Regions from separate parts of the Thermodesulfitimonas autotrophica genome, predicted to be linked through region 2. Evidence: predicted binding sites of a transcription regulator. Region 2 holds the regulator's gene; the other holds the start of a gene.

Region 1 (8,553 bases), on a different contig from region 2:
GTTGCAGGGGTACCTGAAGCGTGACCTTGCCGGGACCTATGACATACTCTTCGAACACCACTATCCGGGCGACTGGCGCGTGGCGGGGGACAAGCTTTACAAAGGTAAAGTCTTGATGAACGGGAACTTCGCGGTGGTTGACCAGGTTAAGGAAGATTTTGGTACCGAGGCGACCATCTTTATGGGCGACACCCGCGTGGCGACCACCGTGAAAGACGCTACAGGGCACCGGAAGGTCGGGACCAAAGCGGCGCCCTACGTGGTCGAGGCGGTCTTGAAGCAGGGGCAGAACTACTACGGTACGGCCGACGTGGCCGGGACGCCCCACCTCACGGCCTACATGCCGCTTAAGGACGCGCAGGGCAAGGTTGTCGGGATGTGGTTCGTGGGTGTTCCGCTCACCGAGGTCAAAGCGGCGACCGGCAGGATGGTCTGGTCTGCTTTCTTAGTTGGTCTCGCAGTCTTGGGTATTTTGCTTTTGGTTTTTGTACCGGTTATCCAACGGATACTGACACCCATCAGGATAGTGGCCGAGCGGATAGAAAAGGTGGCCGACGGGGACCTCGCCGCCGTGAACTTAGGCGCGCAGCGCTTCCGGGCGCTGCGGATGCTCGCCGATGCGACCGGGCGGATGGTCGGCCAGCTGCGGGAGCTGGCGATCCGGGTTCAGGGAGCCGCGGTGGAGGTTTCCGGTAAGAGCGAAAATCTTGCTGCTTCGGCGGAGGAGTTGTCGGCGACGGTCCAGACGGTGGCGGCGACCGTCGAGGAGCTCTCGGCGGGAGCGGAGGAGACGGCGGCGCACGCCCAGACGGCGGCAGAGATCGCGGACCGGATGGAGCGGGAGGCGAACGAGGGCATCCAGGCGCTGGGCGGTGCGGTAAGCGGCATCCGGAACGCCCAGGAGGCGGTTGATAAAGGCGCCGGTCTCGTGAGGGAGCTTGGCGAGCGCTCCGCGGCCATCGGTCAGATCACGGAAGTGATCAAAGGCATCGCGGAGCAGACCAACCTCCTGGCGCTCAACGCTGCGATCGAAGCGGCGCGCGCCGGCGAGCACGGGCGCGGCTTCGCGGTGGTGGCGGAAGAGGTGAGAAAACTCGCGGAGCAATCAGCCCAGGCCGCCGAGGAGATCAGCAAGATCATCGCGGAGATCCAGCGGGGCACGGGTGAAGTAGTGGCAGCGATCGACCGCGCCTCTACCACCGTACATCAAGGCGCCGGCGCCGTGATCGAGACGGAAGAAAGGCTCAAGAGCATCCTCAAGGGCGTGGCGGACACTCTCGCCGGGATCCGGGACATCGCACGGGCCACGGAGCAGGCGAGCCAGGGGACCCAAAACGTGGCGCAGTCGGTCCAGGAGGCGAGCCGCGTGGCGGAGCAAGTGGGGCAGATGGCCTCGGAGCTCGCGCAGCAGGCGGCGGAGCTTCAGGGCGCGTTGAAGGTATTTAAGTTGTAAACGTTCTGCGTTCGCCGTTGGTATTGTTGGTGGCAGGTTAAAAGCAAAGGCCCCGCGTTCACGCGGGGCCTTCGGGCGTTTGTTCGCCTTACATCATGTCGGGCGACATCCCGCCACCCATTTTGTTCTCCTTTTCTTTCTTTTCGGCCACCAGGCACTCGGTGGTGAGGATCATCGAGGCGATGCTGGCGGCGTTCTGGAGTGCCGTCCGCGTCACCTTGACCGGGTCGATGATGCCGGCCTCGATCATGTTGGTGAAGCGCTCGTTGAGCGCGTCAAAGCCGATGCCCGGCTCGCTCGCCTTAACCTTCTCGACCACAACGGAACCTTCATGGCCGGCGTTGCAGGCGATCTGGCGGAGCGGCTCTTCGAGCGCGCGCCGGACGATATTCACCCCAACCTGCATATCCGGGTTGTCGAGCTTGAGGTCGTTAAGCGCCGGGATGCAGTTGATAAGCGCCGTGCCGCCGCCGGGGACGATGCCTTCCTCAACGGCCGCCCGGGTGGCGTTGAGGGCGTCCTCGATGCGGAGCTTCTTCTCCTTCATCTCGGTTTCGGTAGCCGCACCGACGTTGATCACCGCCACACCGCCGGCAAGCTTGGCCAGCCGCTCCTGCAGCTTCTCCCGGTCAAAATCGGAGGTCGCCTCGTCGATCTGCTTCTTGATCTGGGCAATCCGTTTGGTAATGTCGTCGGGATTGCCCTGGCCGCCGACGATAATCGTCTCTTCCTTCTTAACCCGCACCTGCCGGGCGCGGCCGAGCATGTCCAAGGTGGTCTTGTCAAGCTTGAGGCCGACCTCTTCGGAGACTACCTGGCCGCCGGTCAGGATGGCAATATCCTGCAACATCGCCTTGCGCCGGTCGCCGAAGCCCGGGGCCTTAACCGCGCAGCAGGAGAGGGTGCCGCGCAGCTTGTTTACCACCAGGGTGGCCAGCGCTTCGCCCTCCACATCCTCGGCGATAATGAGCAAGGGTTTGCCGGTCTGGAGCACCTTTTCGAGGATGGGGAGGATATCGGTGACGGCAGAAATCTTCTTGTCGGTGATGAGAATGTACGGGTCATTGAGCAGCGCTTCCATGCGCTCCGGATCGGTGATCATGTAGGGCGAGATGTAACCCCGGTCGAAGTTCATCCCCTCGACGACCTCGAGCGAGGTGCCGATACCTTTCGACTCCTCGACCGTGATGACGCCATCCTTGCCGACCTTTTCCATTGCTTCGGCGATCAGTTCGCCGATGGTCGGGTCGTTGGCGGAGATGGAGGCTACCTGGGTGATCGCCGCCTTGGATTCTACCGGCTTGGCGATCTTCTTAAGCTCCTCGACGACGCGCTCCACAGCCTTCTCGATGCCGCGCTTGACCAAAATGGGGTTAGCACCTGCGGTGACATTCTTCATCCCTTCCCGCACGATGGCCTGCGCGAGCAAGGCCGCGGTGGTGGTACCGTCACCGGCGACATCGTTGGTTTTGGTGGCTACTTCCTTGGTGAGTTGGGCACCCATGTTTTCGAAAGGATCCACCAGCTCAATCTCACGGGCGATAGTGACGCCGTCGTTCACAATCTGTGGCGAACCGAATTTCTTTTCGAGAACGACGTTACGGCCGCGCGGTCCCAGGGTAACTTTCACCGCGTCGGCTACGGCATTGACGCCGCGCTCCATGGCGGCACGTGCATCTTCACGGTAAATAAGCTCTTTTCCGGCCAAGTTTTTTACCTCCTTTAAGTTTTTTTTTATGCGCGTTAAGGGGAAACAGCGTATTAAGGATCAAAGAATCGCTTCTTACTCGATTACACCGAGGATGTCGGCTTCGCGGAGGATCAGGTACTCTTCGCCGTCAAGTTTGACTTCATTGCCGGCGTACTTGGAGTAGAGCACCTTGTCCCCAACCTTTACGTCGACGGCTACCCGCTGCCCGTTGTCGAGAAGACGGCCCGGCCCCACCGCGACAACCTCACCTTTCTGCGGTTTCTCCTTGGCGGTGTCGGGCAGGACGATACCGCCCTTCGTCACTTCTTCCATCGGCAGCGGCTTAACCACTACCCGGTCTGCTAAAGGCCTGATCAACGATAACCCCTCCTTAAATTAAATTTTTTTATTTGTTAGCACTCATTTTAATTGAGTGCTAATACCAAGCCAAGAAATATAATAACCAAAGCGGTTGCCAAACGTAAAGTGGCTGATCTGCGAAATATCATCTCTCTTGCGGGAAAACTTGCGTTTATCTTTCAGAGTCGCCCCATTTTTTCTTCTTTTGAGAAATTTAATGGCAAAATATAATCCCGCTTACATTTGTCCGTCGCCATATTTTTGCCCGTTCTCAGGCAACTTTATACAATTCAGCCTAATCAAGGTGAATTGACTTTTGGTTTGACGGCAGAAATAAACCTTCTACGCCGCAAAATTGGCCGCTCGACACCTTTGCTTTGACATCGCCGGCCGGCAGGGGTTATCTTATTCCCGGAGAATTTCAAAAGGGCTACGCAATGAAAAAGGATTTGCGAACGGCCATTTTGGCGCGGCGCCTGGCGCTGGCGCCGGTGGAAGTTGCCGGGAAAAGTGCCGCCATCCAGGCAAAGCTTTGGCAGCTGCCGGCTTTTCGTAGGGCGCGGTTACTTATGGCCTACGTGGCCTGCCGGAACGAAGTGGGAACGGAGAAACTGATAAGGGAGGCGCTTCTTGAGGGGAAGCGGGTGGTGCTTCCTGTAACCGACGTGCGGGAAAAAATGATTTGCGCGCGGCTGATAAGCCGTTACCCCGAGGACCTGGTGGCCGGCCCCTTTGGCATTCCCGAGCCCGCGGCGTTCTGTCCGCTTGTAGCGCGGGAAGAGCTCGACCTAGTCTTGGTTCCCGGGGTGGCTTATGATGTAAAGGGCTACCGGTTAGGTTACGGCGGGGGGTACTATGACCGTTTTTTGCCGGGGCTGCGGCCTGACGCGGTGACGGTCGGTCTGGCCTACGATTTTCAGGTGGTGCCCACCGTTTGTCCCGAAGCCCACGACTGGCCGGTGGAGTTCATTATTACCGAGAAAAGGATTATTGACTCAAGACAGGGGAGCGATCGATGAACTGCAAGTGTCCTGCGCCGACACCCGAGGATCCTGAACTCAAGACGATTATCAATACTTACCGGAACAGGCCGGAGCAGCTCATTGCGGCCCTCTTGGCTGTCCAGCGCCACTACGGCTACCTTCCTGAGAAGGCGATGCGCGCCCTGGCGCGGGAGCTAAATGTGCCTTTCAGCAAGGTTTACGGCGTGGCTACCTTCTACTCCCAGTTCCGGCTTAAACCTTGCGGGCGGCACTTAATCAGCGTCTGTCTCGGGACCGCCTGCCAGGTGCGGGGCGGCGAAGGCATCTACCGGCGCCTGAAGCGGGAGTTAGGGGTGAAACTCGGGGGCACCACGCCGGATGGCCGCTTCACCTTGGAGACGGTTTCCTGTGTCGGCGCCTGCAGCATGGCGCCGGTGGTGGTGATCGACGAGGATACGCACGGCAGGCTCACCCCCGAAAAGGCCTTGAGTCTGCTGAAAAAATACGAGTAAGAGCCGGGTGGCTCCGGTTGGAAGGCGGGAGTTGGTCAAGTGGAGTCCCTGATGGATAAATGCTGCAGCCAGTGTGAACATTCACCGGCGCATCCCTGTCGTGATTATGTGCTTTGCCGTAGCGAAGGACCCTTTTGTCATGATGACGGCCGGTGTAAAGAGAAGCGACAGGAGTTTTTATCCCGTATCGTTATCCACCCAGGCACAGCAAGGAAGAAAGTAATAGTTTGCGCGGGGCTTAACTGCGGGTCTGGTGGAGGCTTTGGGCTGATAGACCTTTTTCGCCGCGAGTTGCTAAAACAAGGAGTTGACGATACGGTTGAGGTGGCTTTTTCTGGTTGCAGGGGATTTTGTGAACAGGGCCCAAATGTAATTATTGAACCGGATAGGACTTTTTACCGGAGGGTGAAGGCAGAGGACGTTGCTGAAATTGTTGCCCTTCACCTTAAAGGGAACCAGGTGGTGGAGCGGCTTCTCTATAAGGACCCGAAAAGTGGCGTGCTTTGCCGCACTTACGACGAAATCCCCTTTTACCGGCACCAGATGAAGGTGGTACTGGAGCACTGTGGCTTCATCAACCCCGAGGACATTGCGGAATACATCGCCGTCGGTGGCTACCGGGCGCTCACCAAGGCTCTTACCCAGATGACTCCAGAAGAGGTCCTGGCCGAAGTGAAAAAATCGGGCCTCAGAGGGCGGGGCGGTGCCGGGTTCCCCACGGGTAAGAAATGGGAAGCGGCGCGCCGGGTCCCGAGCAGCAAACGCTACGTCATCTGCAACGCCGACGAAGGCGACCCGGGCGCCTTTATGGACCGGGCGGTGTTAGAGGGAAACCCGCATTCGGTTCTCGAAGGCATGTTGCTCTGCGCTTATGCTGTTGGTTCGGACGAGGGCTACATTTACGTCCGGGCAGAATACCCGCTGGCGGTCCGGCGGCTGCGGATCGCGATCGCGCAGGCGGAACGTTACGGCCTGTTGGGCGAAAATATCCTCAATTCCGGGCTTAACTTCCGCATCCATATTAATGAAGGTGCGGGGGCCTTTGTTTGTGGCGAGTCAACGGCGCTGATGGCTTCGATCGAGGGCAACAGGGGTATTCCCCGCATCAAGGTGCCGCGCTCGACGGAGAAAGGGCTTTTCGGCAAGCCGACCGTCCTCAATAACGTAGAAACCTTTGCCAACGTGCCGCAAATAATTCTCAGGGGCAGCGACTGGTTTGCCTCTATAGGTACCGCGCGGAGCAAGGGGACCAAGATCTTTGCCCTTACTGGAAAAGTACAGAATAGTGGCTTGGTAGAAGTGCCGATGGGTATCACCCTCCGGGAATTGATCTTCGATATCGGTGGCGGGATAAAGGGTGGTAAGAAGTTTAAGGCTGTCCAGGTCGGCGGGCCTTCTGGCGGCAGCCTTCCGGAGGATATGCTTGACCTGCCGATCGATTACGAGTCGCTTACCGGTGCAGGGGCGATGATGGGCTCGGGTAGCATGGTGGTGATGGACGAGGACAACTGCATGGTCAATATGGCCAAGTTCTTCCTCAATTTTACCGAGCGGGAGTCGTGCGGCAAATGTACGCCCTGCCGGGAAGGCACGACGCGGATGTTAGAAATACTCGAGAAGATTACGTTAGGCGAGGGGAACCTTAGCGATATCCCGCTTTTAGAGTATCTGGGGGGCGTGGTTAAGGCCACCTCGTTCTGCGGTCTCGGCACTTCGGCCCCGAACCCGGTGCTTACCACCTTAAGCTACTTCCGGAACGAGTACCTAAAACATATCAGGGATAAGCATTGCCCTGCGGGCGAGTGTGTTGCCCTGCGCCGGTTTACCATTATTACGGAGAAGTGCAACGGCTGCGGCGCATGCCGGTACGCCTGCCCGGCACACGCGATCAGCGGCGAGAAGAAAAAGCCGCACGTTATCGACGAGGATCTCTGCATTAAGTGCGGGCGTTGCTACGAGGTTTGCAAGTTTAACGCCGTTAGGCGGCACTAAAGGGGGACCAGGCGGTTGGCCAGAGAAGTTACCCTGGTGATCAACGGACGCGAAATTACGGTGCCTGAGGGGACCACTATCCTAGAGGCGGCGCGGCAAGCCGGCATTTACATTCCGACCCTCTGCTACGACCCTGAGCTTTCGCCCTGGGGCGGTTGCCGCTTGTGTATCGTTGAGGTGCGGGGTTGGAATAACCTCCCTGCTTCCTGCATCACACCCGTGCGCCAGGGGATGGTGGTGGAGACGGAGAGCCCGGCAGTGCGCCACGCCCGCAAAACGCTTATCGAACTCCTTTTGGCGAATCACCCTCAGGACTGTCTTACCTGCGAGCGGACCGGGGCCTGCACCTTGCAGGACCTTGCCTACCGTTACGGGGTGAGGGAGACGAGCTTTCATGGCAAGCGGCGCGAGTATGGGATTGAGAACAATAATCCCTTCATCGTCCGGGACATGAATAAGTGCATCCTTTGCGGTCTCTGCGTGCGGGTTTGCGGCGAGCTCGTTGGCCGGTCGGTGATCGACTTTACGAAGCGGGGTTTCTTTACCAAGATCACCCCGCCTATGGATGTCCCGCTTGAGGAGTCCAACTGCATTTTTTGCGGCAACTGCATCTCTGTCTGTCCTGTTGGGGCGCTAACCCCAAAGCCGATGTGGGGTCAGGGGCGGCGTTGGGAAGTTAAAAAGGTGCGCACCGTCTGTTCTTACTGCGGTGTCGGTTGCTCCTTCGACCTGAACGTAAAAGACGACCGGGTTATCGGGGTCACTTCTACTCCCGAAGCGCCCGTCAACGGACGCTGGCTCTGTATCAAGGGGCGCTTCGGCTTTGGCTTTATTCACCACCGGGAACGGTTGCAGATGCCGCTGGTGCGCGACCCCTACCTTTTCAGCAAGGTTACCTGGGACCGGGCAGTTAAACTGGTAGCCACAAGGCTCAAGGAGATAAAAGAAAAATACGGTCCTGACGCGATCGGGGTCCTCGCTTCCGCGCGGTGCACAAACGAGGAGAACTACCTCCTGGGCAAGTTCGCGCGGGCGGTGATCGGGACGAACAACATCGACCACTGTGCTCGCCTCTGACACTCCCCTACGGTCGCCGGTCTGGCGGCAGCGTTTGGCAGCGGTGCGGCAACGAATACCTTGGCGGAGATTCCGGGGGCGGAGTTTATCCTGGTTATCGGCAGCAACACTACGGAGACGCACCCGGTAATCGCCATCCAGATCCAAAAGGCTTTGCGGCGCGGGGCGGTGCTGGCCGTGGTAGACCCGCGGCGGACCGAGATAGCGGCGCGGGCCCACTATTACCTCCAGATCAGGCCGGGAACGGACGTTGCGCTCCTGAATGGCTTCGCCAACGCGATCTTAAGCGAGGGGCTATGGGACGAGGCGTTCGTTGCCGCGCGGACGGAGAATTTCGAGGCCTTCAGGGAAAGGGTGAGCCAGTACCCGCCGAAGTTTGTAGCGGGCATCTGCGGCGTGCCGGCGGAGCTTATCTACAAGGTGGCGCGAGGGTACGCGCAGGCGAAGAAGGCGATAATCCTTTACACTATGGGGGTTACCCAGCAT
Region 2 (8,553 bases):
TGATCGCCAGGGAGACGATTAGGGCGCTTCGGAAGGATGTGCTCGCTAAGTGTTACGGTGGTGACGTTACCAGGAAGAAAAAGCTGCTGGAGAAACAGAAAGAAGGCAAGAAGCGGATGAAGCAGGTGGGTAACGTGGAGATTCCGCAGGAGGCCTTCCTGGCTGTGTTGCGGGTGAATGATAAGTGAGCGCCCTCGGGCTCTACATCCACGTCCCCTTCTGCCGGCGAAAATGTAACTACTGCGATTTCGTCTCTTACCCTTACGACGCCGCGGCTGCCAGCCGCTACCTGCAAACGCTGGCGCAAGAGATACGCCTCCGGGCGGCGCGGCTGGGCGGTAAAGCCGCTATCGGAAGCATCTATTTAGGCGGCGGTACCCCCACTTGCCTGGGGGCGGCGGCGATAGAAAGCATCTTTGAGTTTGTTGCCCGCCACTTCACGGTCCTGCCGGGGACGGAGATTACGGTTGAGGCCAATCCGGAGACCCTAAACCCTGAGCTTTTGCGGGCGCTCCACCTGGCCGGGGTGAACCGCCTGAGCATCGGGATGCAGGCGGCGAATGATACGGAGCTGCGGTTTTTGGGGCGGGGACATACGTTCCGCAGGGTGGTGGAGGCGGTCGAATGGGCGCGCAGGGCCGGGTTTACCAACCTTAACCTCGACCTGATTTTCGGTCTTCCCGGACAAAGACTTAAGGATTGGGAAAAGACGCTTAAAGAGGCGCTTGCTCTCGGCCCCGAGCATATTTCGGCCTACGACTTGGAAATTCACCCTGAAACGCCACTTGGCCGGGCGGTAGCGGCCGGCGCGTACGCGTGCTGCCCTGAGGAAGAGGCGCGGGAAATGTACCTGATGGCGATAGACTGCCTGACGGCAGCAGGTTACAGGCACTACGAGATTTCCAATTTCGCCCTGCCCGGCAAGGAATGCCGGCACAACCGCCTCTACTGGGTGGGGGAACCGTACCTCGGGCTCGGACCGGCGGCCCACTCTTACCTTGAACACCGCCGGTGGGCAAACGTAGCGGCGCTTCAAGACTACTGCGATCTGGTAGCGGGAGGAAAGCTGCCGGTGGCGGAGGAGCACGCGCTCACACCCGCGGAAGAGATGTCGGAGGCGCTCTTTTTGGGCTTGCGCCTTACGGCGGGCGTCTCGCTTTCGGGTTTTGCGGCGCGTTTCGGGCGCCGGCCGGAAGCGGTCTACGGGCGGGAAATTTCCCGGTTGGTGGCGCAGGGGCTCCTTTGCCGGGAAGGGGATCTTTTGCGGTTGACCCGGACGGCCTTGCCGGTGGCCAATGTTGTTTTTGCGGCGTTTGTATAATTTGCGCCGGAGTGCTGCTGATTTGGGAATTAATGGTTGTTCTATCGGCCACAGCCTTGACAATTATGTTTCCCGGTGCTATCTTTAAAAAAGAACCTTTAGCACTCGCTGTATTTGAGTGCTAACAGGGGGCGGTTCCGATGCTCGACGAAAGGAAAGAAAGGATTTTAGCAGCTGTTGTGGAGGATTTCATCGATACGGCCGAGCCGATAGGCTCGCGGACCATTGCCCGGAAGTACGGGCTGGGGATCAGCCCGGCGACCATCCGGAACGAAATGGCGGATCTTGAGGAGATGGGTTATTTGAAGCAGCCCCATACGTCGGCGGGGCGCATCCCTTCGGAGCGGGGCTACCGCTATTACGTCGACCACCTGATGGAGCCGGAGGAGCCGGGGGAAGAGGAAAAGGAGCTTCTGCGTAGTTACATCAGCACCAAATCAAGGGAGATTGCCGGGGTCATCCGCCAGACCGGCCAAATTCTCTCGCAACTTACGAGTTACGCGGCGATTGCTACGGCACCGTGCGGGAAGAGTATGTACCGGCATATCCAGCTCGTCCCCTTCGGCGTCGGGCAGGCGATGGTCTTGGTGGTTCTCGCTTCGGGAGATGTTTTCCACCGGTTGATCCCGGTTCCCGAAGGGATTACCGCTTACGATTTGGAGGCGCTTTCCCGGGTACTTAACGCCAAGTTGCGGGGGCTTACGGTTAGAGACATTAAACTCACCCTGTTGAAAGAGATTTACGCGGAACTTTCACACTATAAGAGCGTTCTCGATTGGACTTTCGAGCTCATTCAGGAGGCGTTGCAGGTTAAAGAGGAACGGATTTACCAGGGCGGCATCCACGGCATCCTGACCCAGCCCGAGTTCAGGGATGTGAGCCGGCTTCAGACACTACTGGGGCTTTTAGACCAGGAGGATTTTCTCTGCGACCTGCTGACCTCCCAGAGCGAGGAACAGGGCCTGAGCATCCGGATCGGTGAGGAGTTTAACCGTCCGGATATCCGGGAACTCAGCATGGTCGCGGTGACCTACCGGATAGACGATAAGATGCGGGGTGTGCTGGCGGTGCTCGGCCCCACCCGGATGCGCTACCGCCGGGTAGCGGGAATCTTACGGTACGTGGCCGAGAGTCTTTCGGCAGAGCTGGTCAAGTTTTTCCGGTAAGAGTCTTAGCAGGGCAGGAGGATCGGTTAGGTGAGCTTAAAGCAGCAGGCAACGACGGGTTCAGAAGTCAACGAGCGCCTGGCGGCCCTCATTTCCAACACCAACGCCATTCGGGCCGTGGCCGCCGCGGTGGAGGGGACGTTAGGGCCGAAGGGCCTCGACACGATGCTGGTCGACCGCTTCGGCGAGGTAATTATCACCAACGACGGGGTGACCATTCTCACCACCATGGAAGCGACCCACCCGGCGGCGAAAATGGTGATTAACGTTGCCAAGGCTCAGGATGAGGAGGTAGGCGACGGTACCACCACGACTACGGTGATGGCCGGGGCAATGGTTGGTGCCGGGCTCGAAAAAGTGCTAAAAGGCGTACCCGTGGCGCGGGTGATCGAAGGGCTGCGGCAGGGCGTCAGCTTTGCGGTCGACGTGATGCGCCAGCAAGCCAGCGAGCTTAGGGACCTTGACGACCCCCGCCTGCGCGCCGTAGCCCTGGTGGCTGGGAGGGGGAACGAAGACATCGCCGACCTGGTGGTGAAAGCAGCCCGCCTCGTCGGCAGGGAGGAGCTTCTAAAACCGGCTTTCCGGCTGGCCGACCTTGTGGTGGCCGAGGAAGGGGCGGAGAACCAGGTTTTTGAAGGGGTAATCATCAGCAAAGAGCGGCTGAACCGGCAGATGCCCGAGCACCTCACCGGAGCGAAGGTGCTGGTCGTCGACGATGCCCTGGAGCCGGAAGAGTTGGAGGAGGAGGCCCTGGGGACGGAAGCGGGGTTTACCCGCTACCTGGCGTTGCAGGAAGAGTTTAAACAGAATATCCGCAAGCTTATCGAGATGGGGGTCAAGTTGGTTCTGGTCGACCGTGGCGTGGCGGATGTGGCAGAGGAGATGCTCACCGATGCGGGTGTGATGGTCATTCAGCGGGTGTTACAGAAAGAATTACGCCGCGCGGCGGAACACACCGGAGCCAGAATGATTAAGCGGACGGGGCTGAAGAAGGAGCCTGGGGAGCTCGCCCGGTACTTAGGCTTTGCGGGCGAGGTTTACGATGACGAGCGCCTGGAACAGGTCTGGATCCGGGCGGGTGGCGGCAAACCGATGGCTACGATTGTTGTCGGCGCCGCGACGGCGGAGGTTGTCGGCGAGCGGGAGCGGATCGCCAAGGACGCGGCGGCGGCCGTGCAGGCGGCGGTCAAGGGGGGTGTTGTCCCGGGGGGCGGGGCGTTGGAGATTGCCGTTGCCCGGGAAGTGGAAAAGATGCGCGGCCGCGTCCGGGGAATGGCTGCCTACGGCGTCGATTGCGTGGTCGAAGCCCTGAAACGGCCCCTGGCGCAGATCGTCGCTAATGCTGGTTTTAATCCGTTAGAAAAGGTCGGCGACGTGGTCGCGGCACAGGTGGCGCGGCGGAAAAACTCCCTTGCGGTTGATTGCGATACGGGCGAGGTAAAGGATATGCTCCAGGCGGGAATCCTTGACCCGGCGCTGGTCAAGATCCACGCCCTGAAAGCTGCCGGGGAGATCGCGGAGGCGATCCTCCGGATCGATACGATAATCCGGAAGCGGGATGAGAAGCAGGAAAGCGGGGATCAGGTCAAAGATGCCGGATAAAGAAAGGGAAGAAAAAAGGGTTAACGGGGAAGCCGCCGCTCCTGCGGCGGTGACCGGCGCAGAAACCGACGCAGAAGCGCCGGCGGTGGAGGAAAGCTTGCCGGAGCGAGAGGCCGCCCAGGACCTGGGGGAGGCGCCGGAGACGCTATCCCCCGAGGACCGGGTACGCGCACTCGAGGCGGCCTTAAGTACAGCCGAGGCGAAAGCGGCGGAGTATTACCAGCAGCTTTTGCGGCTGCGGGCCGATTTTGAAAACCTGCGGCGCCGCGTAAACAAGGAGCGCGAGGAGTTCCTTCATTTTGCCGGTGAGGCGCTGGTGACCGCGCTTCTGCCGGTACTCGACGATTTTGAGCGGGCCTTGCAATCGCCGGGTGAACAGGTGGCCGATTTTCTATCTGGTGTCAACATGATCTACCGGCGGCTCAGCGAAATCCTCGCGCGCGAGGGGTTGGAACCGATCCCTGCGGTTGGCCAGGAGTTTGATCCCAGCCGCCACGAGGCGGTGGCCTACGAAGCGGGTGAAGATGGCCCGCGGCACACGGTTGTCGAGGAGTTCCGGCGCGGCTATATGTTCCGGGGTAAGGTTATCCGGCCGGCGCTGGTGAAGGTGAGTAGAGAAAAAGAGTAGGGCGTTTTATAGCGCCCAGTTTATAGAGTGGTTTCTACGGCACCACGAAAGATGAAAATGGTATTTCCGAAGGAGGGTGAAGGGTTTCTATGGAAAAAATTCTGGGGATCGACCTGGGAACTACTAACTCCTGTATGGCCATCATGGAGGGTGGCGAGCCCGTTGTGATTCCGAATGCCGAAGGCGGGCGGACGACCCCTTCGGTGGTTGCTTTCTCGAAGACGGGAGAGCTTTTAGTCGGACAGGTGGCGAAGCGCCAGGCGGTAGTGAACCCGGAGCGAACGGTAATGTCGATCAAGCGGCATATGGGTTCGAACTACCGGGTAAAGATTGATGATAAGGAATATACGCCGCAGCAGATTTCCGCCTTCATCCTGCAGAAACTTAAGGCGGACGCCGAGGCCTACCTCGGGGAGAAAATAACCAAGGCGGTCATTACCGTGCCGGCCTACTTCGACGACGCGCAACGCCAGGCAACAAAGGATGCCGGACGTATCGCGGGGCTCGAGGTGCTGCGGATTATCAACGAGCCGACCGCCGCGGCGCTGGCCTACGGCCTCGATAAAGAAGCGACCCAAACGATCCTGGTCTTCGACCTGGGCGGTGGTACCTTTGACGTTTCCATCCTCGAGATCGGCGAGGGGGTTTTCGAGGTCAAGGCAACGAGCGGGAACAACCGCCTTGGCGGCGATGACTTCGACCAGCGGATCATCGATTACTTGGTGGCCGAGTTTAAGAAGGAGACGGGTATTGACCTTTCCACCGACCGCATGGCGATGCAGCGGCTGAAAGAGGCGGCGGAGAAGGCGAAGATCGAGCTCTCGGGCGTCACCGCAACTAACATCAACCTGCCGTTCATCACGGCAGACGCGACCGGCCCGAAGCACCTCGACCTGACGCTGACCCGGGCTAAGTTCGAAGAACTGACGGCGGACCTGGTGGAGAAAACGATGGGGCCGACGCGTCAGGCGCTTCAGGATGCGGGGCTGGGTCCCGAGCAAATTGATAAGATCCTCCTGGTAGGCGGCGCGACGCGGATGCCGTGTGTGCAGGAGGCTGTCCGCCGCTTTTTCGGGAAGGAGCCTCATAAGGGGATCAACCCGGACGAGTGCGTGGCGATCGGCGCGGCAATTCAGGCCGGCGTCTTGGCAGGCGAGGTGCGGGACGTGGTACTGCTCGACGTGACGCCGCTTTCGCTCGGCATCGAGACTCTCGGCGGCGTTTTCACCAAGATCATCGAGCGTAACACCACCATTCCCGTCCGGCGCAGCCAGGTTTTCACCACCGCGGCCGATAACCAGACTTCGGTGGAGATTCACGTTCTCCAGGGGGAGCGGCCGATGGCGGCCGATAACAAGAGCCTCGGGCGTTTCCACCTGATCGGTATCCCGCCGGCGCCGCGCGGGGTGCCGCAGATCGAGGTTACTTTCGATATCGACGTTAACGGTATCGTTAACGTTTCGGCCAAGGATTTGGGTACCGGCAAGGCGCAGAGCATCACGATCACCGGCTCCACCCGGCTTTCCGAGGAGGAGATCCAGCGGATGGTGAAGGATGCGGAGCGCCACGCCGAGGAAGACCGGAAGCGCAAGGAAGCGGCAGAACTCAAAAACCAGGCCGAGACGATGGTTTACCAGGCGGAGAAGGTATTGAAGGACTTCCGGGAAAAGGCGGATAAGTCCCAGGTGGAACGGCTCGAAGCGGCGGTGAAGGAGCTAAAGGAAGCGCTGGCAGGGAACGACGCGGCGCTCATCAAGCAAAAGTTAGAGGCTTTAACTGAGCCGCTCCATACCCTGACGGCGGAGATGTACCGGCAGGCGGCGAGTTCTGCGTCAAACCAGACGACTGGCGGCCCCGGGCAGGGTGGCCGGACGATGGATGCGGACTACGAGGTGAAGTAGTGCCGGATATTTGCCTGCCGCGGCGGGAATATTTCAGGTTACGCGGGGGCTCCTTTACGCGCCCCGGATAGTTTTTCCCGGATGGTAGGTGCTGACTTTTTTTTGAGAAGGTGCGGGTTTTATGGCTAAGCGTGATTACTACGAGGTTCTCGGGGTTTCGCGCAACGCGACCCAGGAAGAGATAAAGAAGGCCTACCGCCGGCTTGCGCGGCAGTACCACCCGGATGCGAACCCCGACAAAAAAGAGGAGGCGGCGGAAAAGTTCCGGGAGATCACCGAGGCTTACGCGGTGCTTTCGGACCCGGAGAAGCGGGCGCAGTACGACCGCTTTGGCCACGCCGGGCCCGAAGGGCAGGGCTTTGGTTTTGACTTCCGGAATTTTGATTTCCGGGACCTGGGCTTTGACTTCGGTTTCGGAGATCTCTTCGAGGCCTTCTTCGGTGGGGGGCGGCGCCGGCACGGGCCGCAGCGCGGGGCGGACCTCGAAACGCAGCTCGAGCTTTCGTTCCGGGAAGCGGTTTTCGGCGCGGAGAAGGAGGTCAGGGTGCCGCGAACCGAACGTTGCGGCACGTGCGGCGGTTCGGGTGCCGCTCCCGGGACCGCGCCGGAACGCTGTGCGGCTTGCAATGGTACTGGTCAGGTGAGCTTTAGCCGCGCCACGCCCTTCGGTCAGTTCATCCAGACCCGGACCTGCGACCGCTGTGGCGGGAGCGGCCAGTTTATCCCGCAGCCGTGCCGTGACTGCAACGGCAGCGGCTATGTCCAGCGGGTGCGTAAGGTTAAGGTGAAGGTTCCTGCGGGCGTAGATAACGGCTTCCGCCTCCGGCTCCGGGGCGAGGGCGAGGCCGGTGCGCGCGGTGGCCCGCCGGGCGACCTTTACGTTTATATCCGGGTGCGTCCCGACCCGGTTTTCCGGCGGGAGGGTGACGACCTTATTTACGAAGCCGCCATTTCCTTCCCGCAGGCGGCTCTCGGGGCGGAGATTGAGGTGCCCACCCTCGAGGGAACGACCCGGCTGAAGGTTCAGGAAGGGACACAATCCGGTACCGTGGTAAGGCTTAAGGGTAAAGGTGTTCCGAATCCTTACGGCCACGGCCGGGGCGACCTCATCGTGCGGCTCAAAGTTGTAACCCCAACCCGGCTTACCGAGCGCCAGAAAGAGCTCTTACGTGAGTTTGCCCGGCTTTCGGGTGACGAGGTGGCAAAAGGTGATAAGGAGAAAGGTTTTTTTGAAAAGGTCCGGGACGCCTTTATGTAAGCGCGGGCGTGATTGGCAGGTAGCGTAATTATAGAATTTTCGCTAAAGGCAGCCGTAAGGCTGTCTTTAAATTTTAGCGGGGGCAGCACCTTTTATTTTGCCGGGGGCAGGGTTAAATTAAGAACGGGGTAGGGAGAATGGGGCAGTGCGTCCGGGGCCGGTAGCAAAACGACAGGCAAAAGGGCGGGAATGTCTGCTGTCCGGTGGACAGCGGCCCAACCCGGCATCCGGGAGGCAGGGGGGTGAGTTCTGGTGGCGGTTGCGGAAGACAAGGCGGTCATTCGGTTACTCACAGAGAAGATCGAACGGCTGAGCGTAGCGATGGAAAAGATGCGCCTGGCCGAGTACGTCCACCTGCTCGAGCACCCCTGGCGGCTGATGTACATCAACCTCATCGCCGGTATCGCGCGGGGTGTTGGCATCGCCATTGGGTTTACGATTCTGGGAGCGGTCCTCGTTTACGTGTTGCGAAACTTGGTGGCGGCCAACCTTCCCGGAATCGGCAGGTTTATTGCTGAAGTCGTGCGGATGGTGGAGCTTCATCTGTACTGAATGAAGAAGGAGGCGTGTAGCGCGTGGATGCGGGGTTGCAGGATTACTTCCGGGAGCGGTTGCACCGCGACCGGGAAGAGCTAAAACGGCGTATTGCGGGCATTGAAGACGAGGGTCTGGCGCTG

Evidence for each region. Region 2 encodes HrcA, which represses chaperone genes, less so after heat shock. Its sites were predicted from a motif close to ATTAGCACTCANNNNNNNTGAGTGCTAAT; they were not measured.
Region 1: the regulator HrcA is predicted to act here: its motif matches at 3,556-3,584, upstream of groES (co-chaperone GroES).

The regions. Positions count from the first base shown of each region.
Region 1 covers NZ_RKRE01000001.1:609,211-617,763, reverse strand. Annotated here, with positions in the region: gene EDD75_RS03115 (methyl-accepting chemotaxis protein) at 1-1,453, shown strand, start outside; gene groL (chaperonin GroEL) at 1,542-3,161, opposite strand; gene groES (co-chaperone GroES) at 3,237-3,521, opposite strand; gene EDD75_RS03100 (5-formyltetrahydrofolate cyclo-ligase) at 3,941-4,522, shown strand; gene nuoE (NADH-quinone oxidoreductase subunit NuoE) at 4,519-4,998, shown strand; partial or broken gene EDD75_RS11545 (CCxxC motif-containing NuoF prefix domain-containing protein) at 5,050-5,175, shown strand; gene EDD75_RS03090 (NADH-ubiquinone oxidoreductase-F iron-sulfur binding region domain-containing protein) at 5,191-6,990, shown strand; gene fdhF (formate dehydrogenase subunit alpha) at 7,006-8,553, shown strand, end outside.
Region 2 covers NZ_RKRE01000002.1:172,062-180,614, reverse strand. Annotated here, with positions in the region: gene lepA (translation elongation factor 4) at 1-188, shown strand, start outside; gene hemW (radical SAM family heme chaperone HemW) at 185-1,321, shown strand; gene hrcA (heat-inducible transcriptional repressor HrcA) at 1,462-2,487, shown strand; gene EDD75_RS04665 (TCP-1/cpn60 chaperonin family protein) at 2,518-4,089, shown strand; gene grpE (nucleotide exchange factor GrpE) at 4,079-4,717, shown strand; gene dnaK (molecular chaperone DnaK) at 4,807-6,618, shown strand; gene dnaJ (molecular chaperone DnaJ) at 6,740-7,876, shown strand; gene EDD75_RS04645 (DUF5665 domain-containing protein) at 8,129-8,428, shown strand; gene EDD75_RS04640 (TraR/DksA C4-type zinc finger protein) at 8,452-8,553, shown strand, end outside.